3 regions of the Methylobacterium sp. E-025 genome follow, and region 2 is predicted to be linked to each of the others. Evidence: predicted binding sites of a transcription regulator. Region 2 holds the regulator's gene; each other region holds the start of a gene.
The links. Region 2 encodes PhoB, which activates phosphate uptake and scavenging genes when phosphate is short. Its sites were predicted from a motif close to TGTCATNNANCTGTCAT; they were not measured.
Positions count from the first base shown of each region.

Region 1: MKK64_RS12980 (ceramide glucosyltransferase) is a predicted target of PhoB. The motif match lies at 1,966-1,982, and genes of this name have one in related genera.
Region 3: MKK64_RS15185 (DUF2794 domain-containing protein) is a predicted target of PhoB. The motif match lies at 2,507-2,523, and genes of this name have one in related genera.

Region 1 is NZ_JAKSYR010000102.1:158,798-162,440, forward strand. Features, by position in the region: gene MKK64_RS12965 (TetR/AcrR family transcriptional regulator) at 1-90, shown strand, start outside; gene MKK64_RS12970 (histone deacetylase) at 84-989, opposite strand; gene MKK64_RS12975 (NAD(P)/FAD-dependent oxidoreductase) at 986-1,936, opposite strand; gene MKK64_RS12980 (ceramide glucosyltransferase) at 2,046-3,239, shown strand; gene MKK64_RS12985 (glutamine amidotransferase-related protein) at 3,304-3,643, shown strand, end outside.
Region 2 is NZ_JAKSYR010000071.1:58,398-62,040, reverse strand. Features, by position in the region: gene MKK64_RS07670 (protein-disulfide reductase DsbD family protein) at 1-1,151, shown strand, start outside; gene phoB (phosphate regulon transcriptional regulator PhoB) at 1,360-2,061, opposite strand; gene phoU (phosphate signaling complex protein PhoU) at 2,242-2,955, opposite strand; gene pstB (phosphate ABC transporter ATP-binding protein PstB) at 2,988-3,643, opposite strand, start outside.
Region 3 is NZ_JAKSYR010000109.1:91,520-95,162, reverse strand. Features, by position in the region: gene MKK64_RS15195 (ABC transporter permease) at 1-780, shown strand, start outside; gene MKK64_RS15190 (Bax inhibitor-1/YccA family protein) at 1,054-1,821, shown strand; gene MKK64_RS15185 (DUF2794 domain-containing protein) at 2,107-2,481, opposite strand; gene bluB (5,6-dimethylbenzimidazole synthase) at 2,896-3,543, shown strand.

The sequences.
Region 1 (3,643 bases), on a different contig from region 2:
CTCGACTTCCACCGCCTCGACGGCGCGGCGCTGAATTGCCTGTTCGACGCCCTCGAGACCCAGGCGCGGGCGCTGCCCGCGGATCAGTAGAGGGCGTTGGCCGCCAGCGCCTGGAACACCAGGGCGTGGCGGCCCGCGAGCGCGTCGACATCGTGCGTGTAGCCGCCGCCGATCACCGCGACGAGCGGGATGCCGCGGGCGCGCGCCTGCCCGACGACGAAGCGGTCGCGGGCAAGCAGCCCGTCGTCGCTGAGCGCGAGCCGGCCGAGGCGGTCGTCGCGATGCGGGTCGACGCCGGCATTGTAGAACACGAGGTCGGGCGCCAGCGCGTCGAGGAGGGGCGGAAGCCGCGCCTCGAGCACGGCGAGGTAGCCGGCATCGTCGAGCCCGTCGGGCAGGCCGATGTCGAGGTCGCCGGCGATCTTGGCGGTCGGGTAGTTCTTCTCGCAGTGGATCGAGAGGGTGAAGAGGTCCGGCGAGCGCGCGAGGCAGTCGGCGGTGCCGTCGCCCTGGTGCACGTCGCAATCGACCACGAGCGCCCGCCGGATCGCACCCTCGGCCTGCAGGGCGCGGGCGGCGACCGCGACGTCGTTGAAGACGCAGAACCCCGCCCCCTGCTCGCGCCGGGCATGATGGCTCCCGCCTGCAGCGCTTCCGGCGAGACCCTGCGCGAGGGCGAGGCGAGCCGCGAGCAGCGTGCCGCCGACCGAGGCGCGCGAGCGGCGGACGACGCTCGCGTCCACCGGCAGGCCGATCGCCCGCTCGATCGCCCGCGGGACCGAAAGAGCGAGGACGGCCTCGACGTAAGCCGCATCGTGGGCGAACCGCAGCAGCTCGGGCGAGGCCGGCTCCGGCGTCACGAACCCGCGCGGCGCCAGCCCGCGCTCCGTCAGGACTTCGGCGAGCCGCCCGTACTTGCGCATCGGGAACCGGTGCCCGGCCGGCAGGCTCGCCTCGTAGGCCGGGTGGAACACGATAGGCGGGATCACCGCGCGCCCTTCAGGTCCGCGACGATGCGCTCGCCCAGCGCCCGGCCGCTGTCGAAGGCCGCCTCGATCCGCGGGCCGAGGCACCAATCGCCGGCCGCGCCCAGCCACTGCGCCGGATCATAGAGGCAGGGCTCGCCGAGCGCCGTCTCGACCATGGCGTAGCGCCAGCGATGGACGGCGACGTAGGCCGGGCGGACCGCCCGGCCGAGACGGGCTTCGAGCGCGCCGATCAGCGCGGCCCGGACCGCCTCGCGCGGATCCTCCAGATGCGTGCGGGACCAGTCCGGCGCGGCATGCACCACCAGGGCGTGACCGGCCGCGCGGCCTGGCTTGGTCTCCTCGCGCACGATCAGCGCGATCGGACCGTCGGCGAACGCCAGATGCGCCTCCGAGAAGCCGGGGTGCTCGTCGAGGTCGAGGAGCAGCGACCAGCACGGCGCGTAGGTCGCCCGCTCCGGCCCGGCCAGGACGAGACCGCTCGCTGCAATCAACGCCACGACCTGCGGCGCCGGGAAGGTCAGGCCAACGGCGGCGAAGGGACCGCTGGCGACGCCGTCCGCATCCGTCAGCATCCAGCCGGCCTCCGAGCGCGCGATGCGGATGATCGTGGTCTCGAGTGAGACCGGAAAGCCGTCGAGCAGGGCGCGGACCGGCGCCGGCATGCCAGGCAGGCCGACGGTGCGGCCGTCCTCGCCCCAGGGCGCAGCGACGCCGGACGCGATCCAGGTTGCGCACTGCGCGCGGAACGCGTCGCCCTTGGCGCGGAAGAACTGCGCGCCGTGGTCGAAGCGCTGGCCCGTCCCGGTGCGCCGCGTCGCCATGCGCCCGCCGATGCCGCGGCCCTTGTCGAAGATGCGGACGGCGATGCCGGCTTGGGCGAGGCGTTGGGCGGCGGCGCCGCCCGCCATGCCGGCTCCGAGGATCGCGACGGTTCCGCCTTCGGCCAAAGCTTCGCTCCCCTGGGTGCGCCCGAGGCTGTCATACGGCTGAAATGCGCACCCTGTTAGGGGCAGTCCGCCGGCGCGGCCGCACGCCGCGGGACAGGCCGGTTCGGAGATGCGTGCCGCATGGGTCTCGCCAGCACCTTTACCGGCCCTCGACGGCACCGCGCTCGCCCTCGCGCCGTGCGCGCTCCTGACGATCGTCCACCTCGCGAGCCTGATCGTGGCGGGTCGGCGGATCGGCCGTTCGCCCGGCGAGACCACGTTCCCCGCCGGCGCGCCGATCTCCCTGGTGCGCCCGGTCTGCGGCCTCGAGACCTTCAGCGAGGAGACCCTCGCCCGCGGCTTCGCGCTCGACCACCCGGCCTACGAGATCCTGTTCTGCATCGCCGATGCCGCCGATCCGGTGCTGCCGCTGGTCCGCCGCCTGGTCGCGGCACATCCGCAGGTTCCGGCCCGCATCCTGATCGGCGACGAGCGCATCAGCGACAACCCGAAGCTCAACAACTGCGTGCGGGGCTGGGAGGCGGCGCGACACGATTGGATCGTCATCGCCGACTCGAACGTGCTGATGCCGGCGGACTACCTGCAGCGGATGCAGGCGGCGTGGCGCGCCGACACCGGCCTCGTCTGCTCGACGCCGATCGGCGCGCGGCCAGACGGGATCTGGGCCGCGGTCGAGTGCGCCTTCCTCAACACCCTCCAGGCGCGCTGGCAATATGCCGGCGAGGCGGTGGGGCTCGGCTTCGCGCAGGGCAAGAGCATGCTCTGGCATCGCCCGTTCCTCGAGGCGCAGGGCGGCATCCGGGCGCTGGCCGCCGAGATCGCCGAGGACGCGGCGGCGACGAAGCTGGTGCGCGCGGCCGGCCGCCGCGTCCACCTCGTCGCGGCGCCGTTCGAGCAGCCGCTGGGGCGCCGCAGGGCGTCCGAGGTCTGGTCCCGCCAGATCCGCTGGGCGCGCCTGCGCCGGGTGACGTTCCCGCTGTTCTTCGCGCCCGAGATCGCCAGCGGCACGCTGCTGCCGTTCCTGCTCGCAGGGCTCCTGGCCGGAACCTGGACGGCGGCGGCCGGCCTCGCCGCTCTCGCAGCTCTGGGCTACGCCGCCGAGCTCCGGCTGGCGACGCGCGCCGGCTGGTTCCACGCCCCCCGCCTGCTCCTCGCCTTCGTTCTGCGCGACGCGCTGATCCCGCTGGTCTGGTGCGCGGCCTGGACCCATCGCGCGATCGTCTGGCGCGGCAACGCCATGGACATCCGCCTCAAGCCCGTCGTCCGGCCGCGACGGGTCGGGCGGACGGCGCGCCCCGCCTGACCCGGTTGCATCGCGGCGCGAACGGCGCGATGCCGGTCGCGGATCATCAGCAGCGGTCGGTCACGTGCGCATCGCCATCCTCGAAGCCGGATCGCCTCCGGCGCGGCTCGACCGCTTCCCCTCCTACGGCGCGATGACGGCCCGGATGATCGGGCCGGCGCACGACAGCACGATCTTCGACGTCCGCGCAGGACGGATGCCCACCGATTGGCAGGCGTTCGACGGCTACGCCGTCACCGGCTCGGCGGCCGGCGTCTACGATCCGCTGCCGTGGATCGCGCCGCTGATCGCGGCCCTGCGCGCGCTCCCGCCGGAGAAGCGCCTCGTCGGCATCTGCTTCGGGCATCAGGTGATGGCGGAGGCCTATGGCGGCCGCGCGATCCGTTCGGAGAAGGGGCGCGCCC
Region 2 (3,643 bases):
CCGGCGAGGCGCCGGCGCGGGTCCGGCTGCACGGGCTCGCCTACACCGCGGGGGTGCTGGCGGCCTTCCTGGCGCTGGCCGCGCTGCTGATCGCCCTGAAGGCGGGCGGCGCCGGGATCGGCTGGGGCTTCCAGCTGCAATCGCCGACCGTGGTGGCGGCGCTGGCCTACCTGCTCTTCGCCATGGGCCTGAGCCTGTCGGGCATGCTTCACCTCGGCGGGCGGCTGTCCGGGCTCGGCGACGGGCTGACCCGGCGGGCCGGGCTCCAGGGCTCGTTCTTCACCGGCGTGCTCGCGACGGTCGTGGCGACGCCGTGCACCGCCCCGTTCATGGGCTCGGCCGTGGGCTTCGCGCTGACGCAGTCGACCGCTGCCGGCCTCGTCGTGTTCGCGAGCCTCGGCCTCGGCCTCGCCCTGCCCTTCCTGGCGCTCACCCTGTGGCCGCCGGCGCTGCGCGCGCTGCCCCGACCCGGCGCGTGGATGGACGTGCTGAAGCAGGCCCTCGCCTTCCCGATCTACGCCACGGTCGCCTGGCTGGTCTGGGTGCTGGCGCAGCAGGTCGGGCCGCAGGGCCTGCTCGCGGCGCTGATCGGGCTGGTGCTGATGGGCTTCGCCGCCTGGGCGTGGGAGCTCGGCCGCGACGCGCGGCTGGTCCGGGCGCAGCTCGCCCGCGGCCTCGCGGTGCTCGCCGTCGCCGGCGTGGCGGGGCTCGCCCTCACCCTCGATCACGACCGCGTCGCACCGGGGGCTCAGGCCCGGGCCGAGGGGATCGAGCCGTTCACGCAGGCCCGCCTCGACGCGCTGCTGGCGAGCGGCCGGCCGGTCTTCGTCGACATGACGGCGGCGTGGTGCATCACCTGCCAGGTCAACGAGCGCACCTCGCTCGGGACGGCGGCGGTCGGCGCGGCGATGCGCGCGCGCGACGTCACGTATCTCAAGGGCGACTGGACCAACCAGAACCCGGAGATCACCCGCCTGCTCGAGCGCCACGGCCGGAGCGGCGTGCCACTCTACCTGCTCTACGCGGGTGCCGGAGAGCCGACGGTGCTGCCGCAGATCCTCACCGAGGGGACGATGCTGAGCGCGCTGGACGCCGTGAAGGCGACGGGCCGCAGCGCGAAGCTCGACGGCGGGGGGACGAAGGTCCCCTGAAGCTTGGTAAAAATATAATTTTCGTAGGACTGAAATCACTTCAGTGTGCGCGACGGCTCCCTCTCCCATGGGGAAAGGGTTGGGGTGAGGGGCGTGACCGACCCGGATGACTCACGCCCCTCATCCTGTCCTTCTCCCCATGAAAGAAGGGACCCACGGCAGGTCGCGGATCGTTGCGATCGCTTGAGCCGTCCACCGAAAGCCGAACTCAATCCTCGCCCGAGAACGTCTCGTCGAAGGCGTACCCCGAGCCGCGGACGGTGCGGATCGGGTCGGTCTCGCCGGCGCGGTTCAGGGCCTTGCGCAGGCGGCCGACATGCACGTCGACGGTGCGCTCGTCGATGTAGACGTCGTGGCCCCATACGCCGTCGAGGAGCTGCTCGCGGGAATAGACCCGGCCGGGGCTCTGCATCAGGAACTCGAGCAGCTTGAACTCGGTCGGCCCGAGGTGGATCTCGCCGCCGGCCCGGCGCAGGCGATGGCTGTCGCGGTCGAGCTCGATGTCGCCGGCTTCCAGCAGGTTCGCGACGTGGCTGGGCTTGGCGCGCCGCAGCAGCGCGCGGACGCGCGCCAGCAGTTCCGGCACGGAGAACGGCTTGACGATGTAGTCGTCGGCCCCCGTCCCGAGGCCGCGGATGCGGTCGCCCTCCTCGCCGCGGGCGGTAAGCATGATGACCGGCAGGGACACCGTCTCGCGCCGCGCCCGCACCCGGCGGCACAGCTCGATTCCCGAGAGCCCCGGCAGCATCCAGTCCAGCAGGATCAGGTCGGGCACCTGCTCCTGCAGGCGCAGCTCGGCCTCGTCGCCGCGGGCGGCGGAATCGACCTCGAAGCCCTCGGCTTCGAGGTTGTAGCGCAGGAGGGTGGTCAGCGCCTCCTCGTCCTCGACGATCAGGATCCGCGTACGCATGCAGGGCACTCCCGGGCGGACCGCCCGACTTTCTCATCCATCGCCACGGACCTCCCTCCCCCTGAAGCGGGTCGGGAGAGGGGAGCGCCGTATCCGGAGCGGTCGCTCCCCTCTCCCGACCCCCGCTCACGCGAGGCCCACCCTCCCCGCGCAGAGGAGGAGGGGAGGAGACGGCAGCCCTCAGGCGCCCGGTGCCACCGTCGCGTAGTTCGAGGCGTCGTTCTTCGGGCGGTCGCCCGCGAGGTTCTCGCCGGTGGACAGGTAGTGGATCGTCTCGGCGATGTTGGTGGTGTGGTCGCCGATGCGCTCGACGTTCTTGGCGCAGAACAGAAGATGCGTGCAGAACGAGATGTTGCGCGGGTCTTCCATCATGTAGGTCAGCAGCTCGCGGAACAGCGAGTTGTACAGCGCGTCGATCTCGCCGTCCCGCTCCCACACGTTGTGGGCCGCGTTGACGTCGCGGCTGGCATAGGCGTCGAGCACGTCCTTGAGCTGCTCCTGGACGAGGTCGCTCATGTGCTGCACGCCGAGCACGATCTTCTGGGCCTGGGCCTGGTCGCTGATCGCGACGACGCGCTTGGCGATGTTCTTGGCGAGGTCGCCGATGCGCTCGAGGTCGCCCGAGACGCGGATCGCCGAGATCGTCTCGCGCAGGTCGATCGCCATCGGCTGGCGCCGGGCGATGAGCAGCACCGCGCGCTCCTCGATCTCGCGCTGCAGCGTGTCGAGGCGCTTGTCGGCGACGATCACCGCCTGGGCGAGCTGGGTGTCGCGGCGGACGAGCGCGTCGGTCGCCTCGGTCATCATCTTCTCGGCGACGCCGCCCATCTCGGAGATCGAGCGGCGCAGGTCTTCGAGGTCGGTGTCGTAGGACGTGACGATGTGGCCGGGCATGGGCGTGGGTCCTCGAACGATCCGGGTGCGGCTCAGCCGAAGCGGCCGGTGATGTAGTCCTGGGTCTGGCGCACCGTCGGGTTCATGAAGATGCGGTTGGTCGGGCCGACCTCGATGACCTCGCCGAGATACATGAAGGCGGTGAACTGCGAGATGCGGGCCGCCTGCTGCATGTTGTGCGTCACGATGACGATCGTGAACTCGCTGCGCAGCTGCTCGATCAGCTCCTCGATGCGGCCGGTCGAGATCGGGTCGAGGGCCGAGGTCGGCTCGTCGAACAGGATCACCTCCGGGCTCTGGGCCACCGTGCGGGCGATGCACAGGCGCTGCTGCTGGCCGCCGGAGAGGCCCATGCCGGACTGCTTGAGCTTGTCCTTCACCTCGTCCCACAGCGCGGACTTGCGCAGGGCCGATTCGACGCGGCCGTCGAGCTCGGACTTCGGCAGCTTCTCGTAGAGCCGCAGGCCGAAGGCGACGTTGTCGTAGATCGACATCGGGAACGGCGTCGGCTTCTGGAACACCATGCCGATGCGCGAGCGCAGCTCGTTCAGGTCCACGCCGGAATCAAGGATGTTCTGGCCGTCGAGCAGCACCTGCCCCTCGGCGCGCTGCTCCGGGTACAGGCTGTAGATCCGGTTGAAGGTGCGCAGCAGGGTCGACTTCCCGCAGCCCGAGGGGCCGATCAGCG
Region 3 (3,643 bases), on a different contig from region 2:
CCCGAGGGCTCGACGCTCACCGCAGGCACGTGGTGGAACGCGGAGCAAGCCAGGACGCCGCTGGTCTCGTTCGAGGCGGATCTCGCGAAAAACCTCGGCCTCAAGGTCGGCAGCCGCGTCACCGTCAACGTGCTCGGGCGGAACCTCACCGCCACCATCGCCAACCTGCGCAAGGTCGAGTGGCGCAACCTCGGCATCAACTTCGTGATGGTGTTCTCCCCCGGCACCTTCCGCGGCGCGCCGCACTCGGACCTGGCGACGCTCACCCTGCCCGGGGGCACCGACGGCGCGGTCGAGAACCGGATCCTGCGCGACGTCGCCAAGGCGTTCCCCTCCGTCACCAGCGTGCGGGTGAAGGACGCCCTCGATGCCGTCGGCGACCTCGTCGGCCGGCTGGTGCTGGCGATCCGCGGCGCGAGCGCGGTGGCGGTGCTGGCAAGCCTGTTCGTGCTGGCCGGCGCCATTGCCGCGGGGCACCGGGCGCGGCTCTACGACGCCGTGGTGCTGAAAGTGCTCGGCGCGACCTGCGGACGGCTGCTGGCCGCCTACGGCCTCGAATACGGGGCGCTCGGCCTCGTCACCGCCCTGTTCGGGCTGCTCGCCGGCACGCTCGCCGGCTGGGTGATCGTCACCCGGGTGATGCGCCTCGACTTCGTCCTCGACCTGTCGGGGGCGCTGGCGGCGGCCGCGGCCGCGGTGGTGCTCGCCGTGGTGCTGGGGCTCGCCGGGACCTGGCGCATCCTCGGCCAGAAGCCGGCACCGTACCTGCGGCAGTCGTGACCCTTGCGTATCCCCCGCGTGAGCTTGCCGCGATCGTGAACGACGGCATCGGGAGCCGTCGGCGAAGTAGCAGCGAACTTTAATCCCAGACTTCGTGAACAAATTTCACCCGCGGGGATTCATCGAAAGCGCTTTTTCAAGCTCTGCCGGGCTCTTGTGCGGGGCGGCCGAAAGCAACATATTCCGACACGAGGCGCTCGATGGCGCCAGAGGTCCCCTGCGTGGGCCTCGTCTCAAACACCACGCACGAGCGAGCCTTCCGAGGTCACTCCCATGGCATTCGACAACTCTCCCTTCCGCTACGGCGCCCAGGCGCCGTCGCAGGCCGGCACCCAGGTCGCGTTCGACCAGGGCCTGCGGACCTTCATGCTCGGCGTCTACAACAACATGGTCGTCGGGCTCGGCATCTCCGGCCTCGTCGCGCTCGGCCTCAACATGGCCGCCACCACCGCGACCGCGACCGGCCGCCTGGCCCTGACCCCGTTCGGCCAGACGCTCTACAACAGCCCGCTCAAGTGGGTTCTGATGTTCGCCCCGCTCGCCTTCATCCTGGTCTTCTCGATGCGGATGGACCGGATGTCGGCCTCGTCGGCGCGGACGATGTTCTTCGCCTTCGCGGCGGTGATGGGCGCCTCGATGTCGACGCTGCTGCTGGTGTTCACCGGCGCCAGCGTGGTGCGGGTGTTCTTCATCACCTCGGCGACCTTCGGCGCGCTGAGCCTCTACGGCTACACCACCAAGCGCAGCCTTTCGGGGATGGGCTCGTTCTTGATGATGGGCCTGATCGGCATCATCATCGCCTCGATCGTCAACATCTTCCTGGCCTCGTCGGCGCTGCAGTTCGCCGTCTCGGTGCTCGGCGTGCTGATCTTCGCGGGGCTCACCGCCTACGACACCCAGAAGCTGAAGGAGATGTATCTCTCCAGCGGCTTCGACGGCGAAGCGGCGGCCAAGATGTCGGTCAACGGCGCGCTGACGCTGTACCTCGACTTCATCAACATGTTCCAGTTCCTGCTCTCGCTCCTCGGCGACCGCCGCTGAGCGAAGACGGACCCGACGAACGAAGAAGGCCCCGGCGGAAACGCCGGGGCCTTCTTCGTTCTGGGGAGCTACGCTTACGCTGCGCCACTTCCCCCAGCGGGCAATGTCCGCCCTGCGCAGCCCCGGGATGACGGGGGAGGGTCCGGAAAAGGAATCTGAAGATGTGCGAGGCCGATCGCCTGCTCGGGGGAAGGCTCCCCCGCGCCGCGATCCGAGCGCGCAGCGAGCGTACCATCGGCCAAGACGGCACCGGACGAAGGATCGCCGAGCAGAAATCCGAACGCTTCACACGGCCCGCAGGGGCTTCTCCAGCACCGCCAGCACGCGGGCGAGGTCGGTGCCGCGCTTGAGCACCACGCCGGTCGCGGCGACCACGGCGTAGGCGCCCTGGCGGCGCGCGAGCTTCGGGTCCTTCTCGATCCGGTAGAGCGGCATCTCGGAGGTGCGGCGGTAGATCGAGAACACCGCCTTGTCGCGGCGGAAGTCGAGGGCGTAGTCGCGCCACTCCCCCTCCGCGACCCGGCGGCCGTAGAGGTTGAAGATCGTGCGCAGCTCGTGCCGATCGAACGCGATCTGCGGGGCGGTGGATGGGCTCGGGAAGGGGACCACGCGGGCCGTCGAATCGTCTGTCCGGATCTCGCCGCTCGTCCGCTCGGTCATCGTTCCTCCGCCGTCGGCCTGCCGCCGTCGTCTTGCCGTCAGCCGCTGAGGATGGGCCTCGGGTGGCCGGCCCGCAAGAGTCCCGCGGCGGCGATCCGATTCGTTGCGGACGGGACACGCCCAAGAAACAAATGCCGCGCTTTCGCCCCGATCACGCCTTTCCCGAGCCGCGTTGCGGCGGGACAACGAAGGCCGAACCCTCGTCGGGTCGTGCCCGTCGACGCCCGAATCCCGAGCTCCCCAGCCCTCGGGCGTCACCGGATCCCACGACGCGACATCCCAGAGGTTTCGAGACCCAAGGACTTCAGGCCGCCCGCGAGGGCGGCCTTTTTTTGTGCCCGCCCGGCCCGTTCGATCTCCCCGGGGCCCACGGGCAGCGGGAAGGCGCAAAACCCGCTATGAGGCGGACCGACCATGACCGACCCCCGCCCGCCCCGCTTCGACGACGACTTCCGGCAGGCGCTCGACGACCTGTTCGCGTGGCGCCGCGACGTGCGCCGCTTCCGGCCCGACCCGGTGGACGAGGCCCTGCTCCGCCAGAGCCTGGCGGCGGCCCATCGCAGCCCCTCCGTCGGCAACAGCCAGCCGTGGCGCTTCGTGCGCGTCGCCGACCCCGAGCGCCGCGCCGGCGTGGTCGCGAGCTTCGAGAGCTGCAACGCCGATGCGGCCCTGCGCTACGCCGACGCCCGCCAGGCGCAGTATCGCGCCCTGAAGCTCGCGGGCCTGCGCGAGGCGCCGGTGCACCTGGCGGTCTTCTGCGACGAGGCGACCGAGGCGGGCCACGGCCTCGGTCGCGCGACCATGCCGGAGATGCTGCGCTACTCCGTGGTTGGCGCCGTGCAGACCTTCTGGCTCGCCGCCCGCGCCCGCGGCCTCGGCACCGGATGGGTCTCGATCCTCGAGCCGGCGCGCATCGCGGCGCTGCTGGACGTGCCGGGCAGCTGGCACCTCGTCGCCTACCTCTGCGTCGGCTGGCCCGTCGAGGAGCATGCCGACCCCGAGCTCGTCCGCCACGGCTGGCAGGCCCAGGACGCGACGGCGCTGGATCTGATCGAGCGGTAAAGCAGATCTTTCGACGGACGATCGCCTTTATCACGATCAAGCCCGGCGCTTTTTACCGTCTTCCCCGAAGACGGTGAGCAAGCCCGCAGTCGTCGCAGGA